DNA from 4 places in the Bradyrhizobium ganzhouense genome. Region 1 is predicted to be linked to each of the others. Evidence: predicted binding sites of a transcription regulator. Region 1 holds the regulator's gene; each other region holds the start of a gene.
What was found. The regulator PhoB, encoded in region 1, activates phosphate uptake and scavenging genes when phosphate is short. The targets are predictions, from matches to a motif close to TGTCATNNANCTGTCAT.
Positions count from the first base shown of each region.

Region 1 (3,360 bases):
CGATGTCGGCCCTGGCGAAAACGGGGAGCAAATGCGGCGCTGCGCTGTTGGTCATGATGGTCTCTTTGGATGTTTCGGACGGCCTGAACGTGCGTTGCGCAGCGCATCATTGGTCCGGAAAACGAAACGTGCCGCCTTTTAAGGGCGGCACGCGTCACCATCTTATGCCTGGCACCACGGGTGTCAATGCCGCCCGGAAAGCCTCGCGAAACTCTGATTCCGTAGTCTTGCGGTGCCAGATTTGCGGGTTTTTGGCCACGGAACATGTGGAAGCGAGTCGGCGGACTCTTGCGCGTGAGTCACGCCATATTGTAGCGTTTGGCTTGTCAGATACGACATCTCGTGCAGCGGTTCTGATCCCAAAAGTCCTCATGTACCGGCGTAAACGTTCGGGCGTCTCACTGCGCCCGGCGAGCCTTAAGGGATTCCGGCGGCACGGGTTTTTCGAGGCTTAGGCATTCGTTGTGCGAACCCAGGATGGCGGGCGCGCGGCGAAGGAAAGGTTACAATGACGGTTTTGACCTGGTCCGACGATCGCGTCGAGCAGTTAAAAAAGCTCTGGGAGGCCGGACTTTCGGCCAGCCAGATCGCCGCTGAGCTTGGGAATGTCACCCGCAACGCCGTGATCGGCAAGGTGCACAGGCTCGGCCTGTCGGGCCGCGCCAAGAGCCCGTCTTCGGCAGCTCCGCGGCCGCGCAAGGCGCGTCCCGCGCAGCACATGATGCGGGTGAGCAGGCCCATTGCACGCGGCAATACCGCGCTGGCGCAGGCCTTCGAGGTCGAGGTCGAGGCTGAACCGGTCACCTACGACAACGTGGTGCCGATGAGCCAGCGCCTGTCGCTGCTCGAACTGAACGAGGCGACCTGCCACTGGCCGGTTGGCGATCCCTCGAGCGCGGATTTCTTCTTCTGCGGCGGCAAGGCGCTCTCCGGCCTGCCCTATTGCGCCCAGCACTCGCGGGTGGCGTATCAGCCGGCAGCGGATCGCAGGCGGGCGCCGGCGAAGCCGCCGCGGTAAGCTCAGCTTCAAGCAACCTTGTCCCGGCACAAGGCCGGGACGGTAGGGGGAATAGAAAAGCGCGCCATTCGGCGCGCTTTTACTTTGCTTGCTGGCAAGAGCCTTAGGCCTGCTCGGCCTTCGCAAAGCGATCGTCGAGCGCATAGCCGGCGCCGCGGACGGTGCGGATCGGGTCCTGCTCGCGGCCGAGATTGAGCAGCTTGCGCAGGCGGCCGATATGCACGTCGACGGTGCGCTCGTCGATATAGATGTCGCGGCCCCAGACGCTGTCGAGCAGCTGCTCGCGCGAGAACACGCGGCCGGGATGCTCCAGGAAAAACTCGAGCAGCCGATATTCGGTCGGGCCGAGATCGATCGGCCGGCCCGAGCGCGCCACGCGGCGCTTCTCGCGGTCGAGCTCGATGTCGCCAAAAGCGAGCACCGTGGCGAGCCGTTCGGGGCTTGCGCGCCGCAGCAGGCCCTTCACGCGGGCCAGCAGCTCGGGCACCGAGAACGGCTTGACGATGTAATCGTCGGCGCCGGTCGCAAGACCCCTTACCCGCTCGCTCTCCTCGCCGCGCGCGGTGAGCATGATGATCGGCAGCTGCTTGGTGTCGGACCGCGCCCGCAGCCGGCGGCACAGCTCGATGCCGGATAGGCCCGGCAGCATCCAGTCGAGCACGATCAGATCGGGGATGTGCTCCTTGAGACGGGTGTCGGCATCGTCGCCGCGCATCACCGTCTCGACGTCATAGCCGTCGCCCTCGAGGTTGTAGCGAAGCAGCTCGGTCAGAGCTTCCTCGTCTTCAACCACCATAATGCGTGCGCCCATGGGGTCGTCGCTCCTTAAGGATTCAAGTATTGGGGACCGTCGTGGCGAAGGTCGTCATGTCGCCCTTCGGTCGCTTGTCGGTGATGGCCTGGCCTTCGATCATGTAGAACACGGTCTCGGCGATGTTGGTGGCGTGGTCGCCGATCCGCTCGATGTTCTTGGCGCAGAACATCAGATGGATGCAGAACGAGATGTTGCGCGGATCCTCCATCATGTAGGTGAGGAGCTCGCGGAACAGTGAGGTGCAGATGGCGTCGACTTCCTCATCGCCTTTCCATACCGCCATCGCCGCCGGCAGATCGTGCGCGGCATAGGCGTCCAGCACCGACTTGACCTGCTGCTGCACGAGGTCGGTCATGTGCTCGAGGCCGCGGAACAGTTTGAGCGGATGGAAATCCGTCTCCAGCGCCGCGACGCGCTTGCCCATGTTCTTGGCGAGGTCGCCGATCCTCTCGAGATCGGTGGCGACGCGCATAGCGCCAACGATCTCGCGCAGATCCACCGCCATCGGCTGGCGGCGAGCGATGGTGAGCACGGCGCGCTCCTCTATCTTCTTCTGGAGCGTATCGAGCTCGGCGTCGATGGTCACAACGCGCTGGCCGAGCGCGACGTCGCGGCGGATCAGCGCGTCGACGGAATCGACGATCATGCGCTCGGCGATGCCGCCCATCTCGGCGACCAGGCGCGTGAGCTCCTGGAGGTCGGTGTCGAAGGCCTTTGCGGTATGTTCAGAACCCATGTGCCGTCTCCTCAGCCGAACCGGCCGGTGATGTAATCCTGCGTGCGCCGGTCGGTCGGCGACGTGAAGATCTTGCTGGTGTCGTCGAACTCGATCAGCTCGCCGAGATACATGAAGGCGGTCTTGTCAGAAACGCGCGCTGCCTGCTGCATGTTATGGGTCACGATCGCGATCGTGTAGTTCTCGGACAGCTCCTGGATCAGCTCCTCGACCTTGGCGGTCGAGATCGGGTCGAGCGCCGAGCAGGGCTCGTCGAACAGGATCACCTCGGGCCGCACCGCGACGGTGCGGGCGATGCAGAGGCGCTGCTGCTGGCCACCGGAGAGCGACAGGCCGGAGGCATTGAGCTTGTCCTTGACCTCGTTCCACAGCGCGCCGCCGCGCAGCGCCTTCTCGACACGGTCGTCCATCTCGGACTTCGAGATCTTCTCATAGAGACGAATGCCGAAGGCGATGTTCTCGTAGATCGTCATCGGGAACGGCGTCGGCTTCTGGAACACCATGCCGACGCGGGCGCGCAGCAGATTGAGGTCGAGCTTGGGGTCGAGGATGTTGGTCTGGTCGAGCATCAGCTGACCGGTAGCGCGCTGGCCCGGATAGAGGTCGTACATCCGGTTGAAGATGCGCAGCAGGGTCGACTTGCCGCAGCCGGACGGGCCGATGAACGCCGTGACACGGTTGGTGCCGAGCGCCAGATTGATGTTCTTCAGCGCGTGGTGCTCGCCGTAATAGAAGTTGAGGTTGCGTACCGTCACCTTGGCGGGCGCTTCGGGCAGCACCGGCGACTGGGGC
Region 1 covers NZ_CP181318.1:822,322-825,681, reverse strand. Annotated here, with positions in the region: gene ACLFLU_RS03805 (aspartate aminotransferase family protein) at 1-55, opposite strand, end outside; gene ACLFLU_RS03800 (GcrA family cell cycle regulator) at 509-1,018, shown strand; gene phoB (phosphate regulon transcriptional regulator PhoB) at 1,122-1,829, opposite strand; gene phoU (phosphate signaling complex protein PhoU) at 1,852-2,568, opposite strand; gene pstB (phosphate ABC transporter ATP-binding protein PstB) at 2,580-3,360, opposite strand, start outside.

Region 2 (3,360 bases), 420 kb from region 1:
CAGCTGAACCATGTTGCCGAGGCGCAGGCCGCGGGAGTTCTCGGTCGGCTCCTTGTTGGTCAGCTCGAGCAGCGGGGTCTCGAGATAAGGCTGATCCTTGTAGAAGCCTTCCGCCTTCGCCTTTTCATAGGCGGCCTTGGTGATCGGCAGATAGCCGGAGGCCTTGTGGATGTAGACCTGACGATCGGTGTCGGAGAGGAACGTCAGGAACTTTGCGACGCCCTTGTATTCGTCGGCCGACTTGCCGCCCATGACCCAGAGCGAGGCGCCGCCGATGATCGAGTTCTGCGGCGCGCCCTTGACGTCAGGATAATACGGCATCGGCACGGCGTTGAAGTTGAACTTGGCCTGCGCCTTGACGTTGCCGAAGAAGGACGACGAGGTCAGGTAGATTGCGCACTCACCCGAGGTGAAGCGGCCTTCACCCTGGCTGGTGCGGCCGGCGTAGTCGTAGGTCTTGTCCTTCTGGAGCTCGACCAGCTTCTCGAGATGCTTGACCTGGAGCGGTCCGTTGAACTCGAGCACGGTGTCGAAGCCGTCGAGGCCGTTGGCCTTGCTGGCGAGCGGCACGTTGTGCCAGGCGGAGAGCTGCTCGAGATTGACCCAGGTGACCCAGGAGCCGGAGAAGCCGCAGGTCGGATGGCCGTTGTCGTGCAGCTTCTTGGCGACCTCGAACACTTCGGGCCAGGTCTTCGGGATCTCGGCGTTGACCTTCTTCAGCTCGTCGAGGTTGACCCACATCACGGTCGACGACGAGTTGAACGGGAAGGACAGCATCTCGCCCTTCGAGGTCGAATAGTAGCCGGTGATCGCGGACAGATAGTTCTTCGGATCGAACTTCTCGCCGGCGTCGGCCATCAGCTTGTAGACGGGCTTCACGGCGCCGGTCGCGGCCATCATGGTCGCGGTGCCGACTTCGAACACCTGCATGATGTGCGGTGCGTTGCCGGCGCGGAAGGCGGCGATGCCGGCGTTCATGGTGTCGGGATAGCTGCCCTTGTAGGTCGGGATGACCTTGTAGTCGCTCTGCGACGCATTGAAGTCGTTGGCGAGCTTGACGATGACGTCGTTGTTCGCGCCCGTCATCGCATGCCACCACTGGATTTCAGTCACGGCCAGCGCCGGCGAAGCCGTCATGCCAACCGCGATTGCAACAGCGGCAGCCGCCCCAAAATGTCGAAGAGCCATCAAGTAACCTCCCTTGGCCGTCAAAAAGATCGCTTGCGCTAGCAGCGCCATATGACGTTCACATGACTGTGTAAGCGGCCGAAACGAAAGCGGCAAGCGCCGGAAAAGGGAAGCCATCAAATAGGCGAACGCGCCGCGCGCAGCCTCCTCCGTTCGCGGTGCACACCAGTGCCCGCGCCGCACTGCGGCATTTGCAGATCTCTCTAAACCTCTCCCGCTTGCGGGAGAGGGAGCGCACCGCCGTGAAGGCTTAGCGCTTGCGCTCGGGCCCGCAGACCACGCCGCTCTTGACCATCGCGTCGATCTCCGCCTGTGAGTAGCCGAACTCGCCCAGCACCTCCACGGAGTGCTGGCTGAACTTCGGCGGCAGGCGGCGCAGGCTCGGCTTGCTGCGATCGAGCCGGATCGGCGAGGCCACACCCTTGTACCAGTCCTTCTCGATGACATCGCCGCGCGCGATCGTGTGCGGGTTGGACAATGCCTGGTCGATCTTCTGCACGGGACCTGCGGGCAGGCCTGCGGCGAGCAGGCGATTGCACAGCGGCTCGGCCTCGTGCTGGCTGAACACCGCGGCAAGCTCCGCGCGCAGCGCGTCGCGATTGGCGATGCGGTCCTTGTTGCGGGCAAAGCGCGGATCGGTGCCGAGCTCGGGCTTGCCGATCTCCTTGGCGAGCTTGCGGAAGGTGCCGTCATTGCCGACGCCGATGAAGATGTTGTCGGTTTTGGTCGGGAAGATCGCGTAAGGAACGAGGTTCGGATGCTCGTTGCCGGTAAGTCCCGGCGGCTTGCCATGCATGAAATAATTCGCGGTGTGCGGATGCATGATGGCGAGGCCGGTCTCGTACAGCGTCGTCTCCAGGAACTGGCCCTTGCCCGAGCGCTGCCGCTCCGACAGCGCCATCAGGATGCCGATCGCCGCGTAAAGACCGGTGGTGATGTCGACCAAGGGCACGCCGATCCGCATCGGCCCGCTCTCGGGCGAGCCGGTCGCCGCGATCATGCCGGTCATGGCCTGGATGATGGCGTCATAGCCGGGATTGCCGCCGCGCGGGCCGTCGGCGCCGAAGCCGCAGATCCGGCAATGCACGAGGCGCGGATATGTCTTGCTGAGCACATCGTTGCCGATGCCCCATTTCTCCAGCGTGCCCGGCTTGAAATTCTCGATCAGGACGTCGGCCGTCTCCAGCATCTTGAGCAGCACGACACGGCCGCCCTCGGAGGCGAGGTCGAGGCCGATCGAGCGCTTGTTGCGGTTGATGCCGACGAAATAGGCCGCGTCGTCCTCGTGGAAGGGAGGACCCCAGTCGCGTACCTCATCGCCCGCGGGTGGCTCGACCTTGATCACGTCGGCGCCATGGTCGGCGAGGATCTGGGTGCAGTAGGGACCGCCGAGCACGCGCGTGAGATCGATGACGCGCAGTCCGCTCATTGCGCCGGTTGCGGGTTCAGTCATGCCTTCGCTTCCCCTGTGTCGATAATTGACCACAGGCCTAGCGAGGTTCGTCCAAGCCAGCAATGGCTTGCCGCGTGGGGGCGTATGCGTCGCCGCGCAATCCCGCGGCATGGCAAATCAAGCGGAAGCGGCCGGCCCGAGGGGGATCTCGGGCCAGCCAATCCACCGTCAGATCAGACGACCGTCAGGCGAACGTCGACATTGCCGCGGGTCGCGTTGGAGTACGGGCACACCTGGTGCGCCTTCTCGACCAGCGCCTCGGCGTCGGCGCGGGACAGGCCCGGCAGCGAGACGGCCAGATCGATGTCGAGGCCGAAACCGCCGGCCGAGCGCGGGCCGATGCCGACCGTCGAGGTGACGGAGGCGTCAGCCGGGACCTTCGGGCCGCCCTGCGAGGACACGAACTTCATCGCGCCGATGAAGCAGGCGGCATAGCCGGCCGCAAACAGCTGCTCGGGATTGTTGCCGGCGCCACCGCCGCCGCCGAGTTCCTTCGGCGTGGTGAGCTTGACGTCGAGTGCGCCGTCGAGGGTCGCAGCATGGCCGTCACGGCCGCCGGTGGCTTTTGCGCTGGTCTTGTAGAGGACGTTCACGGACATTTTCGTCTCCCTTGGGGTCTTCGGGTTGGGGTGCATCCTCTATCGCAAACAATTAGATTGTGCGCAATTGAAATTTGCATGCCTCACATTTAATTGTTCGCAATTGAATGTCGGCCCGCC
Region 2 covers NZ_CP181318.1:407,131-410,490, forward strand. Annotated here, with positions in the region: gene ugpB (sn-glycerol-3-phosphate ABC transporter substrate-binding protein UgpB) at 1-1,188, opposite strand, end outside; gene ACLFLU_RS01955 (CaiB/BaiF CoA transferase family protein) at 1,439-2,641, opposite strand; gene ACLFLU_RS01960 (organic hydroperoxide resistance protein) at 2,815-3,240, opposite strand.
Region 2: a site for PhoB is predicted at 1,240-1,256, ahead of ugpB (sn-glycerol-3-phosphate ABC transporter substrate-binding protein UgpB). Genes of this name have one in related genera too.

Region 3 (3,360 bases), 3.5 Mb from region 1:
ATCGTGATCACCCAGGCATAGACGATCGAGCTCGCCACGTTCCAGCGCACCGCCGAGACGCGGCGGGCCGCGCCGACGCCGACGATGGCGCCGGTGATGGTGTGGGTGGTCGAGACGGGAACGCCGAGGAAGGTGGCTATGAACAGGGTTGCCGCCCCGCCGGTCTCGGCGCAGAAACCCTGCATCGGCGTCAGCTTGGTGATGCGCAGGCCCATGGTGCGGACGATGCGCCAACCGCCCATCAGCGTGCCCAGTGCCATCGCGGCCTGGCAGGACAGCACCACCCAGAACGGCACGGTGAATTCGCCGCCGAGATGGCCCTGCGAATAGAGCAGCACGGCGATGATGCCCATCGTCTTCTGCGCATCATTGCCGCCATGGCCGAGCGAATAGAGCGAGGCGGAGGCGAATTGCAGGATGCGGAAGGCGCGGTCGACCGCGAACGGCGTCGAACGCACCGAGAGCCAGGACACGATCGCAACTAGCACCATCGCAAGCAGGAATCCGACCAGCGGCGACAGCACGATCGCCAGCACCGCCTTGGTCAGTCCGCTCCAGACCGCCGCCGATAGTCCGGCCTTGGCCATGCCGCCGCCGACGAGGCCGCCGATCAGCGCATGCGAGGAGGAAGACGGGATGCCGATCGCCCAGGTCACGAGATTCCAGACGATGGCGCCGACAAGCGCTGCGAAGATCACCTGGGCATCGACAATCGCGGGATCGATGATGCCGGTGCCGATGGTTTGAGCGACGTGCAGCCCAAACACCGTGAAGGCAACGAAATTGAAGAACGCAGCCCAGAACACCGCGAACTGCGGCCGCAGCACGCGCGTGGACACGATGGTCGCGATCGAATTGGCGGCGTCGTGCAAGCCGTTCAGAAAGTCGAACAGCAGCGCGACGGCAATCAATCCGACCAGGACGGGAAGACCCAACGCAGCATCCACGGCGCGGCCCCTGCCCTAAACCTGTTCAATAACGATGCTGTTGATCTCGTTCGCGACGTCGTCGAAGCGATCGGCCACCTTCTCGAGGTGATCGTAGATTTCGACGCCGACGATGAAGTCCATCGCACTGCCGTCACGGTGCTTGAGGAACAACTCCTTCAGCCCGATGTCATGGAGATCGTCGACGCGGCCTTCGAGCTTGGTCAGCTCTTCGGTGATCGCGGTCAGCATCGCGACATTGGGCCCGATTGACTGCATCAGCGGCAGCGCACGTCCGACCAGATTGGCGCATTCGATCAGGAGCGCACCGATCTCGCGCATGGGCGGCTCGAAGGTGCGGACCTCGAACAGCATCACGGCTTTGGCGGTCTGCTGCATCTGGTCGATGGCATCGTCCATCGAGGTAATGAGGTTCTTGATGTCGCCGCGGTCGAACGGCGTGATGAAGGTGCGGCGCACCGCCGTCAGCACCTCGCGCGTGATGTTGTCGGCATCGTTCTCGAACTGGTTGACGCGCTGACAGTAGACCGGCGTCTCCTCGCCGCCGTTCAGCACGCCCTGGAGCGCGATCGCGCCCTGGATCACGGTCTGGGCGTGGCGGTCGAACAGGTCGAAGAACCGTTCTTCCTTGGGCAGGAAAGCGCGAAACCATCGCATCATGGGGATAGTCTACCGGTTGGACATGGCCCGGCCCGAACGGACCGTCACAAAACTGTCATAGACCATTTTCGCGCCGCGCGCGTGTCATCGCGCCCGCAGAGCCGGACCATCCACCGCTTTCGCGCACCAGTCAAATTGGTGCAATATCAATGATTTAGAGCGACCGCCGGAAGTAATGGGCAATTTCACCAACGACGCCACGGCGGAAGGTGAGCACGCAGATCACGAAGATCGAGCCCTGGATCACCGTCACCCACTGGCCGAAGCCGGCCAGATATTGCTGCATGGCGATGATCGCGAAGGCACCGACCACCGGACCGAAAATGGTGCCGAGACCGCCGACCAGCGTCATCAGCACGACTTCGCCCGACATCGACCAGTGCACGTCGGTGAGCGAGGCGTTCTGCGCCACGAACACTTTCAGCGCGCCGGCAAAGCCTGCCAGCGTCCCAGACAGGACAAACGCCAGGAACTTGTACTGGTCGGTCCGGTAGCCAAGCGAGATGGCGCGCGGCTCGTTCTCACGGATCGACTTCAGGACCTCGCCGAACGGCGAGTTGATGATGCGATAGATCAGCAGGAAGCCCGCGAGGAAGCCGACCAGCACGACATAATAGAGCACGGTCGGCTTGGACAGATCGAGCACGCCGAACATGTGCCCCTGCGGAATGCCCTGGATACCGTCCTCACCATGAGTGAACGGCGCCTGGAGATAGATGAAGTACAGCAGCTGCGACAGCGCCAGCGTGATCATCGAGAAATAGATGCCCTGGCGGCGAATCGAGATGAAGCCGGTGACGAGCGACAGCCCGAACGCCGCGACGATGCCGACGAGGATGCCGAGTTCAGGCGGCAGCGCCCATACTTTCAGCGCGTGCGCGCTGCAGTAGCCGGCGGTGCCCATGAACATCGCATGGCCGAACGACAACAGGCCGCCATATCCGATCAAGAGATTGAAGGCGCAGGCGAGCAGCGCGAAGCAGAGCGCCTGCATCACGAAGAACGGGTAGATGCCGCTGAACGGCACCGAGGCCAGCAGCAGCGCCATCACCACGAAGACGATCATCTCGTCACGCATCGCGCGCGGGGTCATCGGCAGCGTGTCGTCCGTCAAGGCTGTCATATCAGGCTGCCCTTCCCGTCAATCCCGTTGGCTTCACCAAGAGCACCAGCACCATCAGCACGAACACGACGGTGTTGGAGGCCTCGGGGTAGAAATACTTGGTCAGGCCCTCGATCACACCGAGCGCGAAGCCGGTGACGATGGAGCCCATGATCGACCCCATGCCGCCGATCACCACCACCGCAAACACCACGATGATCAGGTCGGCGCCCATCAGCGGCCGGACCTGGTTGATCGGCGCCGAGAGCACGCCGGCGAGCGCGGCCAGGCCGACGCCGAGGCCGTAGGTCAACGTGATCATGCGCGGCACGTTGATGCCGAAGGCACGCACCAGCGTTGGATTTTCAGTGGCAGCGCGCAAATAAGCGCCGAGCCGCGTCTTCTCGATCAGGAACCAGGTCGCGATGCACACCGTCAGCGAGAAGATGACGACCCAGCCGCGATAGACGGGTAAGAACATGAAGCCGAGATTCATGCCGCCCTTGAGCTGGTCAGGAATGGCGTAAGGCAGGCCGGAGGAGCCGAAAAAGTTCTGGAACACACCCTGCACGATCAGCGCGATGCCGAAGGTCAGCAGCAATCCGTAGAGATGGTCGAGCCCGGTCAGGAATTTCAGCATGGTCCGTTCCA
Region 3 covers NZ_CP181318.1:4,322,191-4,325,550, reverse strand. Annotated here, with positions in the region: gene ACLFLU_RS19600 (anion permease) at 1-947, opposite strand, end outside; gene ACLFLU_RS19595 (DUF47 domain-containing protein) at 963-1,607, opposite strand; gene ACLFLU_RS19590 (branched-chain amino acid ABC transporter permease) at 1,762-2,730, opposite strand; gene ACLFLU_RS19585 (branched-chain amino acid ABC transporter permease) at 2,732-3,360, opposite strand, start outside.
Region 3: a site for PhoB is predicted at 1,650-1,666, ahead of ACLFLU_RS19595 (DUF47 domain-containing protein). Genes of this name have one in related genera too.

Region 4 (3,360 bases), 3.6 Mb from region 1:
GCTCAACACCACGGCCCAGGTGGCCTATGCGGCGCTGGTGCTGGCCTCGCTCGCATTCGGCTTCAAGCCGGGGCCCTATGATATGATCCTGATGGGCCTCGTTACGGTGTTCACACTGTCCTCGGTGTCGCTGTATCTCGTCGAGTGGCTGCGGCACATGAGTACTATTGAGGCCAAATGAGCCGGGAGGCGGCCCCGCAAAAGGCCAACTCCCGATCGAACAAGTCTATCCTCTTCAGACAAAGCCGGCGCGCCGGCACGGAGCAAAGCAAGCGTGGCAGGCCGCGTTCATCCCCGACAATTGGCGTTTTCGCTTCCACATGCGGAGAGCCTCAGCCGGGACAATTTCCTCGAGGGCCCTGCCAATGCCGCCGGCCTCGCTCTGATCGACGGCTGGCCGGAATGGCCGAACCGGATCATGTGGCTCGCCGGGCCGGAAGGCTCAGGCAAGAGCCATCTCGCCGCGATCTGGGCCGAGGAGGCCGGCGCACGTTCGACCACGGCTAACGCGCTGACCGCGGCCAGCGTCCCCGGCGCGCTCGCGACCGGCGCACTGGTGGTCGAGGATCTCAAGGCCAGGGATTTCGACGAGCGCGCGCTCTTCCATCTGATGAACCTCGCCCGCGAGGACGGCGCCTATGTGCTCTTCACCGGCCGCGAAGCGCCGGCGGCGATCGAGGTCGAGCTCCGCGACCTCCGCTCCCGGCTTCGGACGATCCCCGTGATTTCGCTGGCGCCGCCGGACGACCAGCTGTTCCGCGGCCTGATCATCAAGTTCTGTGCCGATCGCCAGCTCTCCGTGGACGAAAGCGTGGTGAGCTACCTCGCAACCCGGCTTGAGCGGTCGTCGGCCGCCGCCCGGCGCGCCGTTGAACTGCTCGACAGCGAGGCGCTCCGGCTCGGCCGGCCCGTCACCCGGGCGCTTGCCGCCGAGCTGCTCCGGGACGCCTGACCGCCAGATCCCATGGGTCCCGTTGGGTCCGCTTGACGCGGCCGGCCTGCGGAACGTCAATGTCATTGAAACGTCATCGCGCTAACACATGCTCCGGCCGGTTTTGCGCACAAGTCGCAAATTGGGGCGAACTGGATGGACCGACTTCTCATGGATTCCGCGCAAGCTGTTGAAACAAAAGAGAAAGTCACGGAAACCGAGGGCCTGCCGGCGATCGCATCGAGCCCTGAGCGATTCATCAATCGCGAGCTCTCCTGGCTGCATTTCAATCGCCGCGTCCTGGAGGAATCGGTCAACGCCAGCCACCCTGTGCTGGAGCGGGTACGATTCCTGTCGATTTCCGCGAATAACCTCGACGAATTCTTCATGGTCCGCGTCGCCGGCATCAAGGCGCAGGTGCGCGAGGGCATCGCCGAGCGCGCGCCCGACGGCCTGACCCCGTCCGAGCAACTCGCGCTGATCAACCGCACCGTTTCGCAGCTTGCGTCCGACCAGCAGGCGATCTGGGCCGCTTTGCGCGGCACCCTCGCCGAGGTCGGCATCGTGCTGCTCGACGGCAAGGAGGTCACCAAGGCGGAGCGGACCTGGCTCGAGGATTATTTCCTCAACAACGTGTTCCCGCTGCTGACGCCGCTGGCGATCGATCCGGCCCACCCCTTCCCGTTCATCCCGAGCCTCGGCTTCACCATCGCGCTCCAGCTCACGCGCGCCATCGACGGCAAGCAGATGAACGCGCTGATCCGCATGCCCGGCAAGATCGACCGCTTCATCCGCCTGCCGGGCGACGGCAAGGTGGTCCGCCTGATCTCGCTGGAGCAGGTCACCGGCCTTTTCATCAATCGCCTTTTCCCCGGCTACAATCTCCACGGCCAGGGCGCCTTCCGCATCATCCGCGACTCCGAGCTCGAAATCGAGGAAGAGGCCGAAGACCTCGTCCGCCTGTTCGAGACCGCGCTGAAGCGCCGCCGACGCGGATCGGTGATCCGGCTCGAGATCGACGCCAAGATGCCGGAGCAACTGCGCAGCTTCGTGCAGCACGCCCTGTCGGCCGCCGACGACGAAGTGTTCCTGGTCGATGGTGTGCTCGCCATGAACGAGCTCTCGCAGCTGACGCGGCTCGACCGGCCCGACCTCGAATTCACCCCCTACGTGCCGCGCCATCCCGAGCGCGTGCGCGAGCATGGCGGCGACATCTTTGCCGCGATCCGGCAGAAGGACCTCGTCGTCCATCACCCCTACGAATCCTTCGACGTGGTCGTGCAGTTCCTGCAACAGGCCGCGCGCGATCCTGACGTCGTCGCGATCAAGCAGACGCTCTATCGCACCTCCAACAACTCGCCGATTGTGCGCGCGCTGGCGGAAGCGGCCGAAGCCGGCAAGTCCGTCACCGCGTTGATCGAGTTGAAGGCGCGCTTCGACGAAGAGGCCAACATCCGCTGGGCGCGCGACCTCGAACGCGCCGGTGTGCAGGTCGTCTACGGATTCCTCGAGCTGAAGACGCACGCAAAACTCTCGATGGTGGTGCGCCGCGAGGGCGGCAGCCTCACCACTTACGTCCATACCGGCACCGGAAATTATCACCCGGTCACCGCGCGTATTTACACAGATCTCTCTTACTTCACTTCGGAACCGACCATCGGCCGTGACGCCGCGCGCGTGTTCAACTTCATCACGGGCTACGCCGCGCCGAGCGATCTGGAAAAGATGGCAGTGTCGCCGCTGACCCTGCGCAAGCGCATCATCGAGCACATCCAGGGCGAGACCGAGCACGCGCGTCACGGCAAGCCCGGCGCGGTCTGGATGAAGATGAACGCGCTGGTCGACCCCGATATCATCGACGCGCTCTATGAAGCATCACAGGCCGGCGTGCAGGTTGAGCTCGTGGTGCGCGGTATCTGCTGCCTGCGCCCGGGCATTCCCGGCCTGTCGGAGAACATCCGCGTCAAGTCGATCATCGGACGCTTCCTGGAACACGGCCGAATCTACTGCTTCGGCATGGGCCAGGGCCTGCCGAGCGCGAAAGCAGCTGTGTATATCTCGTCGGCCGATATGATGCCGCGCAACCTCGACCGCCGCGTCGAGGTGCTGTGTCCGCTGCAAAATCCCACGGTGCATCAGCAGGTTCTCGAACAGATCATGGTCGCGAATCTGAAGGACAATGAGCAGAGCTGGCAATTGTTGCCGGACGGGTCCTCAACGCGTATGAAGACCGCGAAGGGCGAGGAGCCTTTCAACGTCCACAACTACTTCATGACAAATCCGAGTCTGTCCGGCCGTGGAAAGTCGCTCAAGGAATCCTCGCCGCGCCGTCTCACGCGCCGGAACGAACGCCATCAGTCCTGACCGGAGATGCTTGCAGTGAAACGGCCGCGCAAGCGTGGCGCTAGCGTCGCGGTCATCGACATCGG
Region 4 covers NZ_CP181318.1:4,394,857-4,398,216, reverse strand. Annotated here, with positions in the region: gene ACLFLU_RS19970 (CDP-alcohol phosphatidyltransferase family protein) at 1-181, shown strand, start outside; gene ACLFLU_RS19965 (chromosomal replication initiator DnaA) at 275-952, shown strand; gene ACLFLU_RS19960 (RNA degradosome polyphosphate kinase) at 1,103-3,295, shown strand; gene ppx (exopolyphosphatase) at 3,311-3,360, shown strand, end outside.
Region 4: a site for PhoB is predicted at 1,013-1,029, ahead of ACLFLU_RS19960 (RNA degradosome polyphosphate kinase). Genes of this name have one in related genera too.